Regions from separate parts of the Pseudoselenomonas caprae genome, predicted to be linked through region 2. Evidence: riboswitches for the same ligand, from Rfam matches in the RefSeq annotation. Region 2 holds a riboswitch; the other holds the start of a gene.

The links. Region 2 has a riboswitch for molybdenum cofactor ahead of FZ041_RS06265 (molybdopterin-binding protein). Riboswitches for the same ligand answer to the same signal wherever they lie in the genome.
Region 1: it holds a riboswitch for molybdenum cofactor, as region 2 does, so the genes downstream of both, modA (molybdate ABC transporter substrate-binding protein) here and FZ041_RS06265 (molybdopterin-binding protein) in region 2, are expected to answer to the same signal.

Annotation. Positions count from the first base shown of each region.
Region 1 covers NZ_VTOZ01000002.1:78,437-85,990, reverse strand. Annotated here, with positions in the region: gene FZ041_RS01365 (L-fucose/L-arabinose isomerase family protein) at 1-232, shown strand, start outside; gene FZ041_RS01360 (sulfate/molybdate ABC transporter ATP-binding protein) at 515-1,564, opposite strand; gene modB (molybdate ABC transporter permease subunit) at 1,555-2,226, opposite strand; gene modA (molybdate ABC transporter substrate-binding protein) at 2,228-3,022, opposite strand; molybdenum cofactor riboswitch at 3,018-3,147, opposite strand; gene sigH (RNA polymerase sporulation sigma factor SigH) at 3,231-3,980, opposite strand; gene FZ041_RS01340 (NYN domain-containing protein) at 4,137-4,667, opposite strand; gene rlmB (23S rRNA (guanosine(2251)-2'-O)-methyltransferase RlmB) at 4,671-5,555, opposite strand; gene thyX (FAD-dependent thymidylate synthase) at 5,555-6,247, opposite strand; gene FZ041_RS01325 (Mini-ribonuclease 3) at 6,251-6,739, opposite strand; gene cysS (cysteine--tRNA ligase) at 6,736-7,554, opposite strand, start outside.
Region 2 covers NZ_VTOZ01000010.1:46,895-54,448, forward strand. Annotated here, with positions in the region: gene FZ041_RS06260 (molybdopterin molybdotransferase MoeA) at 1-717, opposite strand, end outside; gene FZ041_RS06265 (molybdopterin-binding protein) at 730-1,761, opposite strand; molybdenum cofactor riboswitch at 1,845-1,969, opposite strand; gene FZ041_RS06270 (DNA polymerase IV) at 2,050-3,213, opposite strand; gene FZ041_RS06275 (glycoside-pentoside-hexuronide (GPH):cation symporter) at 3,339-4,760, opposite strand; gene FZ041_RS06280 (cytidylate kinase-like family protein) at 4,813-5,424, opposite strand; gene FZ041_RS06285 (methyl-accepting chemotaxis protein) at 6,334-7,554, opposite strand, start outside.

The sequences.
Region 1 (7,554 bases), on a different contig from region 2:
CCTGCCGGCAGCTACACATTCCTTCGGTGGCATCGGTATTTTCGCGATTCCAGAGATGGGCCGCTTCTACCGCCATGTGCTGATCCAGAAACGCTATCCGCACCATGGTGCTGTAGCCTTCGGTCACTTCGGCAAAGCTCTCTGGTCCGTCTTCCAATACCTTGGGCTCACGGATATCGCTTTCAACCAGCCTAAGGACATGCTATATCCGACGGAAAATCCATTTGCTTGATATTCCCTTCGCATAAACAAATTCCCTTAGAAAAAGGCAGCTGTCGTCACAGCTGCCTTTTTCCTAAGGGAATTTTCGTTTTACTTTTTGGGGAAAACGAGAAAACGGAATATGCAAAGGGGAGAGCGCATAATTCCGCTATGTTATAGTTGTAGAAAAACTACACAAACTATATATTTATAGTAATATCTCCTCCGTTTTCAGACAATATGCCGCACTCTTTTGGAAACAAGTGTTACAACAAAACGCAAAAATTTTGGTTCATTGTTACAATTTTTCTTTTTAGCCTTGCATAATCATAATCGCTTCCAGTGGAATATGAAAATATAACGCCCCACTCTGCCGCTGGCAATTCTCCCAAGTCTCCTTGGCAAGCTCCCAACGGATAGCCTTTCCCTGGCTCCCTCGCCTGCGCACCATCAGTAAATAGGAAAACACATCCTCTATAACTTGCACGACTTCCAATGGATACGTATTTTCGCCCGGCGCCGTGCGCAATTCCAAAAAATGTGCACGCACACCCACATAATGGATATCATCCGGCACGTCCGCAGCTGCAGCCAGTGTAAGATCCCATTCCGTTGCCTGGATATGGCCCGCATCGATCTTGCGCGCTGGCGAAACATTCTTGCAGCCAGTCAAAAGTGTAGCTGCCAGCGTCTGCGGATGGCGAAACAATTCTTTTGTTTCCTGCGCCGGCTCCATACACCCCTGGCTGATGACAGCCGCCCTGTCAGACAAACGGTAGACCTCGCCGCGGTCATGGGAGACCAGCAGAGCCGCTCCATGATATGCCTGCAACACTTTCCCCAGCTCGAGCTCGAGCTGCCATTTGAGGTAGCCATCGAGCGCCGAAAAGGGTTCATCCAGCAGCAGCAGCTCTGAATCAGCCGCCAGGATGCGGGCAAAGGCCGCCCGCTGCTGCTGGCCGCCTGAGAGCTCCCGCGGATACGCATCGGCCAGCTCCGTCAGTCCGAAGCGGACGAGATTCGCCTGCACCTTTTCCTCTTTGTCTGCCGGTGTCCCGCCAGCCACAAAGCGGATGTTTTCCCGGATCGTCATATTCGGGAATAGGGCGTAATTCTGGAACAGGTACCCGACATGGCGCTGCTGCGGGCTCAGATTGATGTCCTGCCCGCTATCGTAGAGCACACGCCCATTGAGTACGATCCGTCCGCTGTCCGGCGTCTCGATGCCGGCAATGCATTTGAGCGTCATGCTCTTGCCACAGCCCGAGGCCCCCAGCAAGGCAAAGACCTCATCACGGGCCGTGAAGTCCGCCTTGAGCATGAAGCTGCGCAGCTGCTTGCGGATACTCACTATCAATTCCATATCGCTGCCCCCTTATTGCTGCGGGCTATCCACCAATTCATCAACAGGACAAAGACCAGCGAGAAAACAACGATCACCAGCGCCCAGTCAAAGGCCAGATCGTAATCATTGGCCTGTACTGCCGCATAGATGGCCGTGCTCATCGTCTGGGTCTTGCCCGGGATATTGCCCGCGAACATGATTGTCGCCCCGAATTCGCCCAGGGCGCGCGTAAACGACAGCACCAGCCCCGCCAATATCCCGGAGCGCGCATTCGGCACGAGGACGTGCCAGAAGATGCGCCATTCGGACACGCCCAGCGTCCGCGCCGCATGGATGATATTCGGATCGAGCTGCTCAAAGGCTCCGCGCGCCGTCCGGTACATCAGCGGCAGCGATACGGCCACAGCCGCGATGACAGCTGCCTGCCAAGTGAATACCAGCGAGATATCCCATTGCAGCAGGAATCTCCCGACACTGCTGCGCTTGCCCAGAAACAACAACAGAAAGAAGCCGACAACGGTCGGCGGCAACACCATCGGCAACGTAATAATGGCATCAGCCAGGCCCTTGAAGCGGTTCATGCGCACCACCAGCAAAGCCAGGCCAATGCCTGCAAAGAACGTTACCACCGTCGCCGCACCAGCTGTCTCCAGCGTGATGATCAGCGGTGATAATTCCATATCATTTTACCTCGAAGCCATATTTCTCGAATACCTTCTTGTTCGCGTCACTCGCAGCGAAGGCCAAAAACTCCTTTGCTGCCTCCATATGCTTGGCGTCCTTGAGGACGGCGGCCGGATAGATTATCGGCTTATGCGTATCTGCTGGTGCCTTGGCTGCGACCCGCACCTTATCCGATACTGCTGCATCGGTAGCATAGACCACACCGCACTCAGCCTCGCCCGTTTCAACCCAGGAAAGCACCTGGCGGACATCGGAACCATAGACAGCTTTCGCCTTCACAGCGTCAAGAATCCCGAGCTTCGTGAAGACTTCCTCCGAATACTGGCCTACCGGCACGCCCTTTGGTTCTCCCAAAGCGATGTGCTTGATGTCTGCCCCGGTGACCTGCGGGAAGGCTGTGATGTCCCTGCCCCCCTCTTTGGGTACGACGAGCACCACCTCGTTCTGCAGCAGGTCGCGGCGCGTCCCTGCTGCCAGCAGGCCATCCTTTTCCAGCGCATCCATCTGCTTCTGCGCAGCCGAGAAGAACAAGTCCGTCTCCCCGCCATTCTGGATTGCCTGCTGCAAAGCACCCGAACTGCCGAAATTGCAGACAATCCTGACATCCGGATGCTCTTTTTCATAACCTGCCACCAGCTCTTTCATGACATCGGTAAGGCTCGCTGCGGCTGCCACATGCAGCTCGACTTTCTCAGCCCCCGGAGATGACGCTTCTTTCGCTGCGGGCTGGCCGCCACAACCGGCCAGGACAGCCACCACCATCGCCATGATCACTACCAGAATCTTTTTCATCCGTTATTTTCCTCCTTTTCAAAACGGAAGGGAGCGCGGTTTCCTGTGCTCCCCTGTGGGTATTACCCAGGCGCAGCATCATAGCGCATGACCTTAGATGCTTTTGCTCGGAGTTACGTTATCATTATACGGCAAAACAAGCCAAAAAACTATATGAAACATCACACAAAAAAATCCTGCCCCCCTGGGCAGGATTTCTATGCTGTTATCAATGAATCAGTCCGTCATCATCTGTGACACCGCGCAAACGGCGATTAATGGAGCTGAGGCCACGGTAGACCGTACTGATATCGATTTCATCGCCACGGTTCTCCATATACTTCTCAAGCTTGCGCTTCACGCGCTGCAAAGCATTATCGATGGATTTGACATGCCGGTCAAGATCTTCCGCAATCTCCTGATAGGACTTGCCATCGAGATAACTCATGAGCACTTTCCACTCAAGATCCGACAGAATCTCTTCCATCTTCTTCTCGATATCAATGAACTCTTCCCGGCTGATGACGAGATCTTCCGGATCGGCAGCCTTGGCACCAGACAACACATCCAGCAAGGTACGATCTGAATCCTCGTCATAAATCGGCTTGTTCAGCGAAATATACGAATTCAGTGGAATGTGTTTCTGACGGGTAGCCGTCTTGATAGCCGTGATAATCTGACGCGTCACACAAAGCTCCGCAAATGCACGGAACGAAGACAGCTTATCATTGCGGAAGTCACGGATTGCCTTATAGAAGCCAATCATGCCCTCCTGGATGATATCCTCGCGATCTGCTCCAATCAGGAAGTATGATCTTGCCTTTGCCCGTACGAAATTCCGGTACTTGTTGATGAGATAATCAAGTGCGACCTTGTCATCCTTATCTCTTATGGCTAATAAAATCTCTTCGTCCGTAAGATCAGCGAATTCCCCATATAATTCTTCGCTAAAAAGTTCTGTAGTCGGTTCTGCTTCCATCGCACTTTCCCCTTTGCTGAAAACCCCCGTTTTCATTCTCTTGCTTCCCTTGATAAGAAAATTATACTCCCTCTTTGTTGTAAGCGTCAAGGATTCCTCTAGGACTTTTTTCCCCCATCTTATCGTTTTTCGCTTCGAAAACAAAAATTTAATTCCTTATTGATGGGATTTGCGCAATATATCCAATTTCTTGACGGTTTCGCGATCCAAACGATCCTCAACCTCCAAGCGGGTGACGGGCAGCGTCACATGACCCAAATACTCTTTCTGCAGATTCTTCTTGGTTCGTCTTACATTTTTCCTGAATTCCGACGAAGGAATACGGAATGCACCAGCACCAAGAATCACGCTCTGCTCTGCACTGTCAGAAGTCACGACATGGACCTCCTTGCCAGCACGGACCATCTCATAAGCCAGGCGCTCGATGCGGCTGTCAGCCGTCTCTCCTTCGCCGGTATAGATCAGCTCCATATGGTCATTGACTTTTTCCCGATGTTCATCATCATCTGTGAACATCGCATCAAACACGATGGTGATATCGATTTTTTCATAGGCTCCGTATTCGGCCAGCTGGTGAACCAGCTGGTCCCTGGCCTCGGATAGCTCGGCACGCAGGCGGATAAGTTCTGGCCAGGAATTGATGACATTGTAGCCATCAACGATATAATACTCCCTTTTCCTGCTCATAAATCAGCCTTTCTTCACTAAGCGTTGCCGCATGGACTCATACATGAGGATGGAACCAGCCACCGATGCATTGAGCGAATTGATCCGGCCCACCATCGGCATCTGCACGATGAAATCGCACTGTTCCTTCGTCAAGCGGCTCATACCGCGGCCCTCACTGCCGACCACTAAGACCAGCGGCCCAGTCAAATCGGCCTCATAGTAATTCTGGCTGCCATCCATATCCGCTCCGGCTACCCAAAAGCCCTGCTCCTTGAGTTTCTTGAGTGTTTGCGCAATGTTGCCAATCCGCGCGACTGGTACATACTCGATAGCCCCAGCCGACGTCTTAGCTACCGTAGCCGTAAGCGGCACACTGCGGCGTTTCGGAATCAGCACACCATGAACACCCGTCGCATCTGCCGTACGCAGAAGTGCGCCCAAATTGTGCGGATCTTCCAGCTCGTCAAGCAGCAGTAAAAACGGTGCTTCGCCCTTCTCAGCCGCCGCTTTGAGGATATCCTCAAGCTCCGCATAAGCTACAGGTGCCACATAAGCCAGAACGCCCTGATGGCGCAGACCGCCAGCTACAGCTTCAATCTTGCTGCGCTCGACAAACTGCGTAACAATGCCACGTTCCTTTGCCAGCGCAAGGATTTCACTGACAGATCCTTCTTTATCCCCATCAGCCAACAGGATTTTATTGATGCCACGGCCAGCACGCAAAGCTTCGGTTACCGCATTGCGGCCAATCAGCACATCGTCGGGAAGTTCCCGCACTGCAGCTGGGGCAGCCTTGCGCTCATGCGGTTCACGGCGCTTGCCGCTCTCACGCTTCTCTGCGTGTTCCTGCCGATTCTTGCCATTGCGGAACGGCTTTTTCTTCTTATCGCTAAATTCTTTCATCATCAATCCTTCTCCCGCAGCTTCAGCATCTCCTGGAACTTGCCACAGGTCATGGCCCCTTCCGGGCAGCGTCCTGTATTCACGCAGCTCGCACCAGCATTGTGGAACAGCGTCGGTGCCACTTTCTTGACCTCAGCCAGCATCTTGTAAGCCATCTCACGGATTTCCCACTGCGCGCGGTTGCAGCAGCGCAGGTTGAAGAAGTGCAGCAGCGACCGCGCATTCATCGTCACGAGGATTTTCGTCTCCGTGGCATTGGCCAGCACATACCGGGCATCCTCTTTGGGCACCCCCATCTCCGTAAGCTCATCGTAGGTCTTGCGGATCTCGGCCAGCAGTGCCTCATACTTCGCCTTGGCCTCCGGCTTTTCCGCAATCGTCGGCGGCGTGATGTACTCGAAGCCATGCGCCGCGACATAGCGCTGGGACTGCTGGTCATACGACGCAATGCGGTGACGGACTAACTGATGCGTAAGCACCCGGCTGACGCCTTCGATACCGAACGTGAACGTGACATGCTCAATCGTCGAGCCATGCCCCAGCGTCACCATCTTGCGCACCATTTCCTTGGCCTTTTCGTCGCTGATTTTCTCGGCCAGCTCCTCAGCCCCGGCCGAAGAGTAGCAAAGGCGGGCCGCCATCGCCACCACATGCTCCGGATTCGGCGTGTATTCCAACAACTTGACTTTTATCATAAATTATCTTTTGCTCCTTATTTCCTTCATCATAGCCTTTGAAATCACCTGGAACGAGGCCTCCGCCAATTCGTAGAGCCGTTCATTCTGCTCCGACAGGTAGAGGCTGCCCAGCAGCGCCTCAAAGCCGGTGCTGGCGTGATACTCAGCTACGCTGGCACTGCGTGGTGCATGGCTTTTGGCATTGCGCCCACGGCGATAGATCCCCTTTTCTTCCTCCGTGAGCATCGCTTCGATGCCCCGATAGGCCTTGGCCTGCCAGACAGCCGATACGATCTGGGCACTGAAGGAATGGAGTGCCTGCACCTTGCACTGTTCATAGGAGAGCAGGCGGGTGCGGACATAGAGATGGAAATATGCATCGCCGACATAGGCCAATACCAGCGGATTGAGCTGCTTGACATCCACATCGCTGTAACGCTGCAGGATACCGCCATCCCCATCGGGCTCAAACATCATATCGACGAGTTTCTGAAAATGTTCAAACTTCATGCCTTTTTCCACCGTGCCCCATTCGGCGTATCTTCAATGACGATACCCACTTCCTTGAGCTCATCGCGGATCTTGTCGGCAATAGCCCAATTCTTCTCCTTGCGGGCATCCTGACGGATGCTGATGATGAGTTCCATAAGCTTATCGGTAAGGCCATCGTCAGCAGCTGCCTCTTCCTGCTCAAAGATGCCAATGATCGCAGCCATCTCGAGATAGATCTCGCTGACACGTGCAAAGCCTGCGGCATCGTAGTCTGCCCCCTTGTTCATGACATCCTGGTAGTAGATGTTGATGTCCTTCGACAGGCCAAACAACTGGCTGATGGCCAGTGCCGTATTGAAATCATCGTCCATGGCCTCATAGAACGCCTTACGGTATTCCTCGGCTTTTGCCACCAGATCCTTGGCCGTATCCGCAGCGCCTTCCTTCTTCAGCAGTTCATCCATAAAGGCTTTGGACTGCTGCAGGCGCGCCAGGCTCGTCTGCGCTTCCTTGAGGCGCTCATCGCTGAAATCCAGCGGGCTGCGGTAATGCGTCTGCAAGATGAAGAATCGCACGACCTCACCGGGATATTCCTGCAGGATGTCCTTGACCGTAAAGAAATTATTCTTCGACTTGGACATCTTTTCATTATGAATCGTGATGAAGCCATTGTGCAGCCAGTACTTGGCAAAACTGTGCTCATCGCCGATGCAGGCCTGCGACTGGGCAATCTCGTTTTCATGATGCGGGAAAATCAAATCACTGCCGCCACCATGGAAGTCGAACTGCTCACCGAGGTACTTCAGCGACATCGTCGAGCACTCGATATGCCA
Region 2 (7,554 bases):
GGCAATCTCAGCCGCAGCCGCCGTGACATCATCAGGCAGGATGCCGATCACCTCCGGCTCAAAGCCCAGCTCACGCAGCCGCCCGCCGAGACTGTACAGGTTGCTGTTGTAGATCTTGCCCGGTGCCAAGGGCTGCCCCGGCTGCAAAAGTTCATCGCCCGTGCTGGCGATGGCGATGCGCACCTTGCGGATGACCTTGACCGTCGCCAGGCCCATGCTGGCCAGCGCGCCAAGATGCGCCGCCGTGAGCCGCGTCCCTGCCTTGGCCAGCAGTGTGCCTTTGCGGATATCCTCACCAGCAAAGCAGTAATTCTCATGCGGTTGGAGCTCCTGCGGCACATAGAGCGTATCGCCAGCCGCCGTCACATCTTCCTGCCGCACGACGCAGTCGCAGCCCGCAGGGATCGCCCCGCCTGTCATGATGCGCACCGCCGCTCCCAATGGCACTGGCTGGTCGAAATACTGGCCGGCACACTCCTCACCGATGATGGTCAGCTTGACAGGATGCTCTTTATCCACACCAGCTGTCGCCTCTGACGCAAACGTGTACCCATCAAGCGGTGACCGGTCAAAGGGCGGATTGTCAAAGGGGGCGCTGTAATCCTCGGCCAAGCGGCGTCCCAGCGCCGCCATCAATGGCACCTCCTCAGCCTCACGGACTCTGCTGACCTGGGCCAGCAGCATAGCAACCGCTTTTTCCAAAGAAATATCCTGCATCGTACTCCCTCCTCAGTGCTGGAACCCACAAACCGGAAAATGACAGGTCTTGCAGTTCATGCAGAGACCGCCGATACCGAAATGACGGATTTCACGGCGCGTCAGCCGCTCGCCGGTCATGACACGCGGCAGGATGAGGTCAAAGACCGTGCGCGCGGCATACATGACACACCCTGGCAGGCCCATGACCGGAATCGTCCGGCCCTCCTGCTCCAGATAACCCAGCAGGAACATCGCGCCAGGAAGCACCGGCGCCCCATAGGTGATGATCTCAGCACCAGCATCACGGATAGCGGCCGGCGTGCGGTCATCGGGGTCGACACTCATGCCGCCCGTGCAGATGATCATATCCATGCCCAGCGCCGCCAGCTCACGGATCGCATCCCGGGTATGCTCCGTCACGTCATCGGTGATGCGGTGCTCATCAATCTTTAAGCCAAAGGGTTTCAACTTGCCCGCGATGACCGGCGTGAAGGTATCCTCGATGCGTCCCAGGAACACCTCGGTGCCCGTCGTCACCACCCCGACCTTGAGATCCTTCTGATACGGCCGCAGGCGCAGCAAAGGCTTATCCCCTGCCACCTTTTGGACCTGTTCCATCTTGTCCTTTTTGATGACCAGCGGGATCACGCGCATGCCAGCAAGCTTCTGGCCCGCCTTCACCGGCATATTCTGGGGCAGGGTCGCGATCGTCACATCGTCGAGCTCATTGACATCGTCGAATCTTGACTCGTCAACCTGGAAGACGCCATCCACCGTCGCTGTGAGCTCGATCTTGCCTTCCTTCGGCTCCGACGCCGTCATGTATTCGTTCTGGCAGAGCTGCCGCAGGATTTCAGCGGCATCGTTTTCATGCAGGACCGTATCGTCATTTTCCCAGACATAGATATGGTCCTTGCCCACCGACAGCAGCACGGGGATATCCTCCTCGGTGATCACATGCCCCTTGCGGAACACGGCATCCTTCGTCACCCCTTTGATGATCTGCGTGATATCATGGCAGAGAATCTGTCCGACGGCATCCACGGTTTTCATTTCCTTCATACGGCTTACGCTCCTATCCCTTACACATACAGTTCCGGCCAACAAAAAAAGACTATCCCCTACGAAAAGGATAGTCTCCACCTGCGCTGCAGCATTGAACTCCTTTTCAAAATGGGGAAGGTCCCGGCGTTTCCCCCGGGGCCCCGGCTCAATATCATAGCGTATCTGCTCATGCCTTAGATATTTTCGCTCGGAGTCGGTATTCTTTTACTTACTATTATTATACACGAAAACAAGCAAAAATGCTTATGATTTTTGTCACTTCCTTATACATCATACTTATAACCATTATTTTCGTTTATCTTTCCGCAGCAGCTGCGCCTTGGTGATGCCCTCTTCGCCAAACTTCGCACGGATCTTGTCTATGGCCGCATAGAGGTTCTCCTTCTTGGCCTCATCATGGAACAGGTTGAGCTCGGCCCCCGCATCAAAGCCCGCCGTACTGACGCCGAGCAGCCGGATACCGCGGAAGATCCGCAGCTCACGGAAAAGCGCGCAAGCCGTATGGTAGATCTCCTCATCGTAGCAGGTCGCCTCGGTCAGCGTGCGGCTGCGCGTATACGTCTTGAATCCCTGCGAGAGCCGCAGCTTGAGCTGGACAGTCCGCGCCTTTTCGCCAGCCTTGCGCAAGCGCCAGCCCACCTTGCAGGCAAGGTCGAGCAAGACGCGCTCTGCATCTTCCGCACACTGGAGATCCTCAGTGAAGGTGACTTCCTTGCCGATAGACTTAGCCCGCTCACGCGGGGCAACACTGCGCTTGTCCTGCCCGCGGGCCAGTTCATAGAGATGGCGCGCCATATGCTCCCCAAGATGATGACAAAGTTTTTCATAGCTGGTGCCATAAAGCTCCCCGATCGTACGGATGCCCATCTGCATGAGCTGTGCATTCATCTTGCGGCCCACGCCCCAGATGCGGCTGACCGGCAGCGGATCGAGCACCTGCCGCACGTTTTCCTCTGTGATGATGACCAGTCCGTCAGGCTTATCGAGATCTGAAGCTAATTTGGCCAGGAACTTGTTCGGCGCGATGCCAACCGAAGCCACAATGCCTGTCTCCGCCCTGATTTCTGCTTTAAGCCTGCGCGCATAGGCAATCGGTGTGCCCATGATATATTCCATACCTGTAAGGTCCAAAAAAGCCTCGTCGATTGACAACGGTTCAATGACTGGCGAATACCGTGCAAAAATTGCAAAGATAGCGGCCGACACTTCCGCATACCGCCGGTAATTTCCCGCCAGGAAAATCCCCTGCGGGCATAGCTGCCGCGCACGCACCATCGGCATCGCTGAGTGAACGCCAAACCGCCGCGCCTCATAGGAACAGGTCGATACCACGCCACGTCCCGCCAGGCCGCCAACAATCAACGGCTTGCCGCGATACTCTTCATGGTCGTTCTGTTCCACCGACGCAAAAAAAGCATCCATATCCACATGCATGACCAACCGGTCCATAACCCTGCCCCCTTCCTTGCTTCCATTATATAGAAAGAGACCCGAAACAGCAAACGCATTTTCGGGTCTCTTTCTGTACTTAGGTTATAGGTAATCAGAATCCAAGGGGATTCCTCAGGGGAAACTTAAACATTGATCTCTTCCCAGCGCTCCTCGAGTTCCTCGACGATGCGCGCATGCTCGCTCTCCGTCAGCGTGACCTTAGCCCGATAGATGAACGTTGCCAAAATCAGCAATACGATGGGCGCTGCGAACATGATGATCTGGAATTTGAGCAGATCCGGCGCTGTGATATCAGCAGCCGTAGCATTGCCAGTCATGCCGACCCAGATGGCCGTCATGCCGATGATGCCGCTCGTGACTGCACCAGCCAGCTTGTCGATAAGCGGACGCACGCAGAGGCAGACCGCTTCATCGCGATGCCCCAGCTTGAGCTGGCCATACTCGACCGAATCCGTAATCGTCATCAGGACAACGAGGAAGATAAGCGGCTGCGGCAAAGCGAAGAGACCAGCACCTACGAGTGCCAGCGTGACATTCGTGCCTGCCATGAAATAAATAGCGAGAGCCGCTACCATAATGATAATCGAAGAGAAGAACAGTTTGCGGCGGCTGAACTTCGTCGTCAGAACCGGGAACAAAGCCACGGCCAGCAGACCAATGACAACATTGATGATACCAAGGATCGAGAATTTCGTAGCATCGCCAATGACATAGATGAAATAATACAGATTGAAATTGTTGACGATATTCGAGCCCAGACCATAGACGAGATACGCAATTGCCATCCAAAGCAGCTGATCGTTCTGCGTCAGAACCTTAAATACATCTTTTGCTGACGTATCTGTCTTATTCTCACGCAGCGCCGACTCCTGTTCCTTGGTACCAAAGCCCAGGATAATAGCACCGAGCGTTGCAATGCCGCCACCGATGCAGGCAAACGCCAGCCAGCCCGTCGGGTCGCCCGCGCCGCCATTCTGATTCAACGAGAAGAAAAGGACCACCGGCATAACAATGACCGTGATGAGCTGGCCACCGAAAACCGAACCGATACGGGCAATCGTCGCCGTAACTTCGCGCTCATGCGAGTCAAACGACAGCGCCGGAATCATCGACCAGATTGCGACATCTTTGGCCGAATAGAATACATCCATAATGAAATAGACAATAGCAAAGAGAACAAGATAGAGCGTCGGATTCGTGACAGCCAGACCACCCATATCCGTAAACAGCAAGGCCAGCGTGATAGCAGCAACGAAGGCACCAACGATGACCCAAGGCTTGAAGCGGCCCCAACGTGTCTTCGTCTTATCGATGATATTGCCGATGAACGGATCGATAAAGAGCTCTGCAATACGCAGTACGAGAATGATCGTCGTGACAATACCAATCATATAAGCATCACGCGTCGCATCATCGGAGCGGAACAGATTGCTCGTGACGAAAATCATGAAATACGTGCCCAACATGGCATAGAATACATCGTGGCCAAAGGTACCGCAGGCATACGCGATACGCGACCATACAGCGCTTTTTTTCTCTGACATAACCAAAAGCCCCCATTGATATTTTCTGACAAAAAGTAAAACGAACAACCGATTACTGCTGAATCCCCTTAACCTTGCAGATATAGGCGATAAGGCCATCTGCAATAGCTTCCAGCGAATCATGGCTCGTATTCACAACGATATCATAATTCTTTCCCTCGCCCCAGGTACGTCCCGTATAGTAATTATAGTATCTTGCCCGCTTCGCATCCTCACGGTCAAGTTCCTTGAGCGACTTGCCATCATAAACCGTCTTGCCGCGTGCTTCACGATACGCATCATCAGCACAGACAAAAATAGAGAAAACGTTATCATATTTGCGCAGAGCATAATCCGCACTGCGGCCCAGGAATATACAAGGGCCATCCTTCGCAATCTTGCGGATGGCTGCCGACTCAGACATGAACATTCCCTGGCTGCTCTCCCCCATATGCGTGCCAAAGGAATGAAAGGGAATGAAGCTCAGCGACAACGGCTTGACCTTGTTCTCCATCTCCAAGAGCTCTTCCTCGCTAAGATCGTCGAGACCGAGCTTGGCCGCCGCGATATGGACAATCTGCCGGTCATAAAGCTTGAGCCCGAGCTTTTCTGCCAGGATACCGGCCAGCTCACGCCCACCAGCACCATATTGGCGGCTGATCGTAATGACTGGATAATCACTCATAGAAAATTCCTCCCCGTTAATGTAAACGTTTTCTAGGATTTCCAAAAAAAAATAATTTCATCAGGAACCGCTCTTTTCGCACAAACTAATAGAAAACGATTTCTTTATCTATTATTATAGCGTGTTTTGTAAATAATGCAATATGTTTTATAAAAGTAGTAATTTTCAGTTTATTATACGATTACAGCAAGGTATGATTCCTACAATATAATGAATTGCAGTTTGTCTGGCAGTTTGTCAGGGCGAACGGGAAGGAAACCCGTTAGTACGCAGCTTGGGGCTTTCGGGGTAGTACTTTTTCTGTTTCCGCTAAATGGACCGCATGCCTAGTTCTGCGGACTTAGTTACTTGCTCCCGTCACCAGGTCGCGGCGTACACATCGGAGTCTAGCTTATGCGCTTACGGCCCAGTCCTGCTGCGCAGGACAGTCGCTCCAGACAGAAAGAAGCACTACCCCGTTCGCCCCTTTGGTAACGGAAGTCTGAGATTGTACGAATCGTTTCTCCCGTAACAAGCACATCGATGTAATTCGTGACCTATCGCCGGAACAGCGCAGGATTATCCCAACATAACGGAGGGCGGGGGCGGGTACACTTTCTTCGCAGCGGGAGCGATTTGCCCGAACGCAGTGAGGGATGGCCCGCAGCACGTACTTCCTAGAACGATTCGATGTATTGGCGTGCCGCTGGCCTGCCCGGCACATGTATCTAAGTACGTACTAAAGCAGCCGCGCGGGTCATTTAGCGAGAGCGGAGAAAAAGTGCACCCGCCCCCACCCAAGCTGAGCTCTTTCAATTTTATTTTAAGCACGCACTCACAGGCAAACTGCAATTGAAAAAGTCCGCTGACTCTTTCGTGAGTCAACGGACCTCTCTATCACTTCATCAGCCTGCAATCTACCGCTCTCATTTAAATGCGGAATCTCTTGCTCTCTTCCTGCAGCGCCTGCGATACGGTCGCCAGATTATGTGCCGACGACGCAATCTCCTCTACCGATGCCGACTGCTCCTCGGTGGCCGCCGATACCGTCTGCGTCTCGCTCGATACCGAATTGCTGGCTGCGCTGAGGCGGTCAGCCGTAGCCACAATGCCTTCCATCCCAGCCGCTACCATATGGATGCGCTCGCTCATCGAACGGATTTCTCCATCCATCTCCTTCATCAGGGCGACAATCTCCCCAAAGGTCTTGCCAGCCTGATCCATGATGGTCGCGCCGGATTTTGTCTCCTGGGTGCCGTTCTGCATCGAGGCAACGGCCTCCTCTGTATCCGCCTGGATGCCATGGATGAGATCTGCGATTTCCGTTACGGCCTGACTGGAGCTTTCGGCCAGCTTGCGCACTTCCTCAGCCACGACCGAGAACCCACGGCCTGCCTCGCCAGCCCGTGCAGCCTCGATGGCGGCATTGAGTGCCAACAGGTTTGTCTGCTCGGCAATCGCCGAGATCGTCTCGACAATCTGTCCAATCTGCTGCGAGCGTTCGCCCAGCGAAGCGACGACCTGTGCCGATTCATTGACCGAAACGCCGATATGGCGCATCTGCTCCACGGCTTTGTTGATGGCCGCCATGCCTTCATCAGCCTTGCGTTGTGCATGGTCAGCATGTGCCAGCACCGCATCGGTGCCATCGTTGACCTGATTGATTTCCTGCCGGATCTCACCGACCGTGGCCTTCGTCGCTTCCGCCATCTGGTTCTGCTCTGCCGCCGACTCAGCGACGCGGGTGATCGACTCAGCAATCTGCGTCGCTGCCTGCGCCGACTGCTCTGAGCCTGTGCGCAGGAGTTCTGCGGCATTCGCCGATTCATCCGCACTCTGCTGGATTTTGCGGACCATCTTGGCCAGCTTATCAATCACCGAATTATAATGGCCAGCCAACTTGCCCAGCTCATCCCCTGTGAGGATGGGAGCCCGCTCGCGCAGGTTGCCATCGCCCATCTTGCTTGAGATATCCTCCAGTACCTTGACCCCGCGGCTGATGCTGCGGCTCAGATAAAGCGAGGACAGGATGATCATGGCAAAGGCCACAACCAGCAGGATGATGCTGACCGTCGCCCCGCGCTGATAGAGTGCTGCCGCCTCGGCATTGGCCTCGTTGGCACTGTCGATGTTGAGCTTGGTGAACTCTTC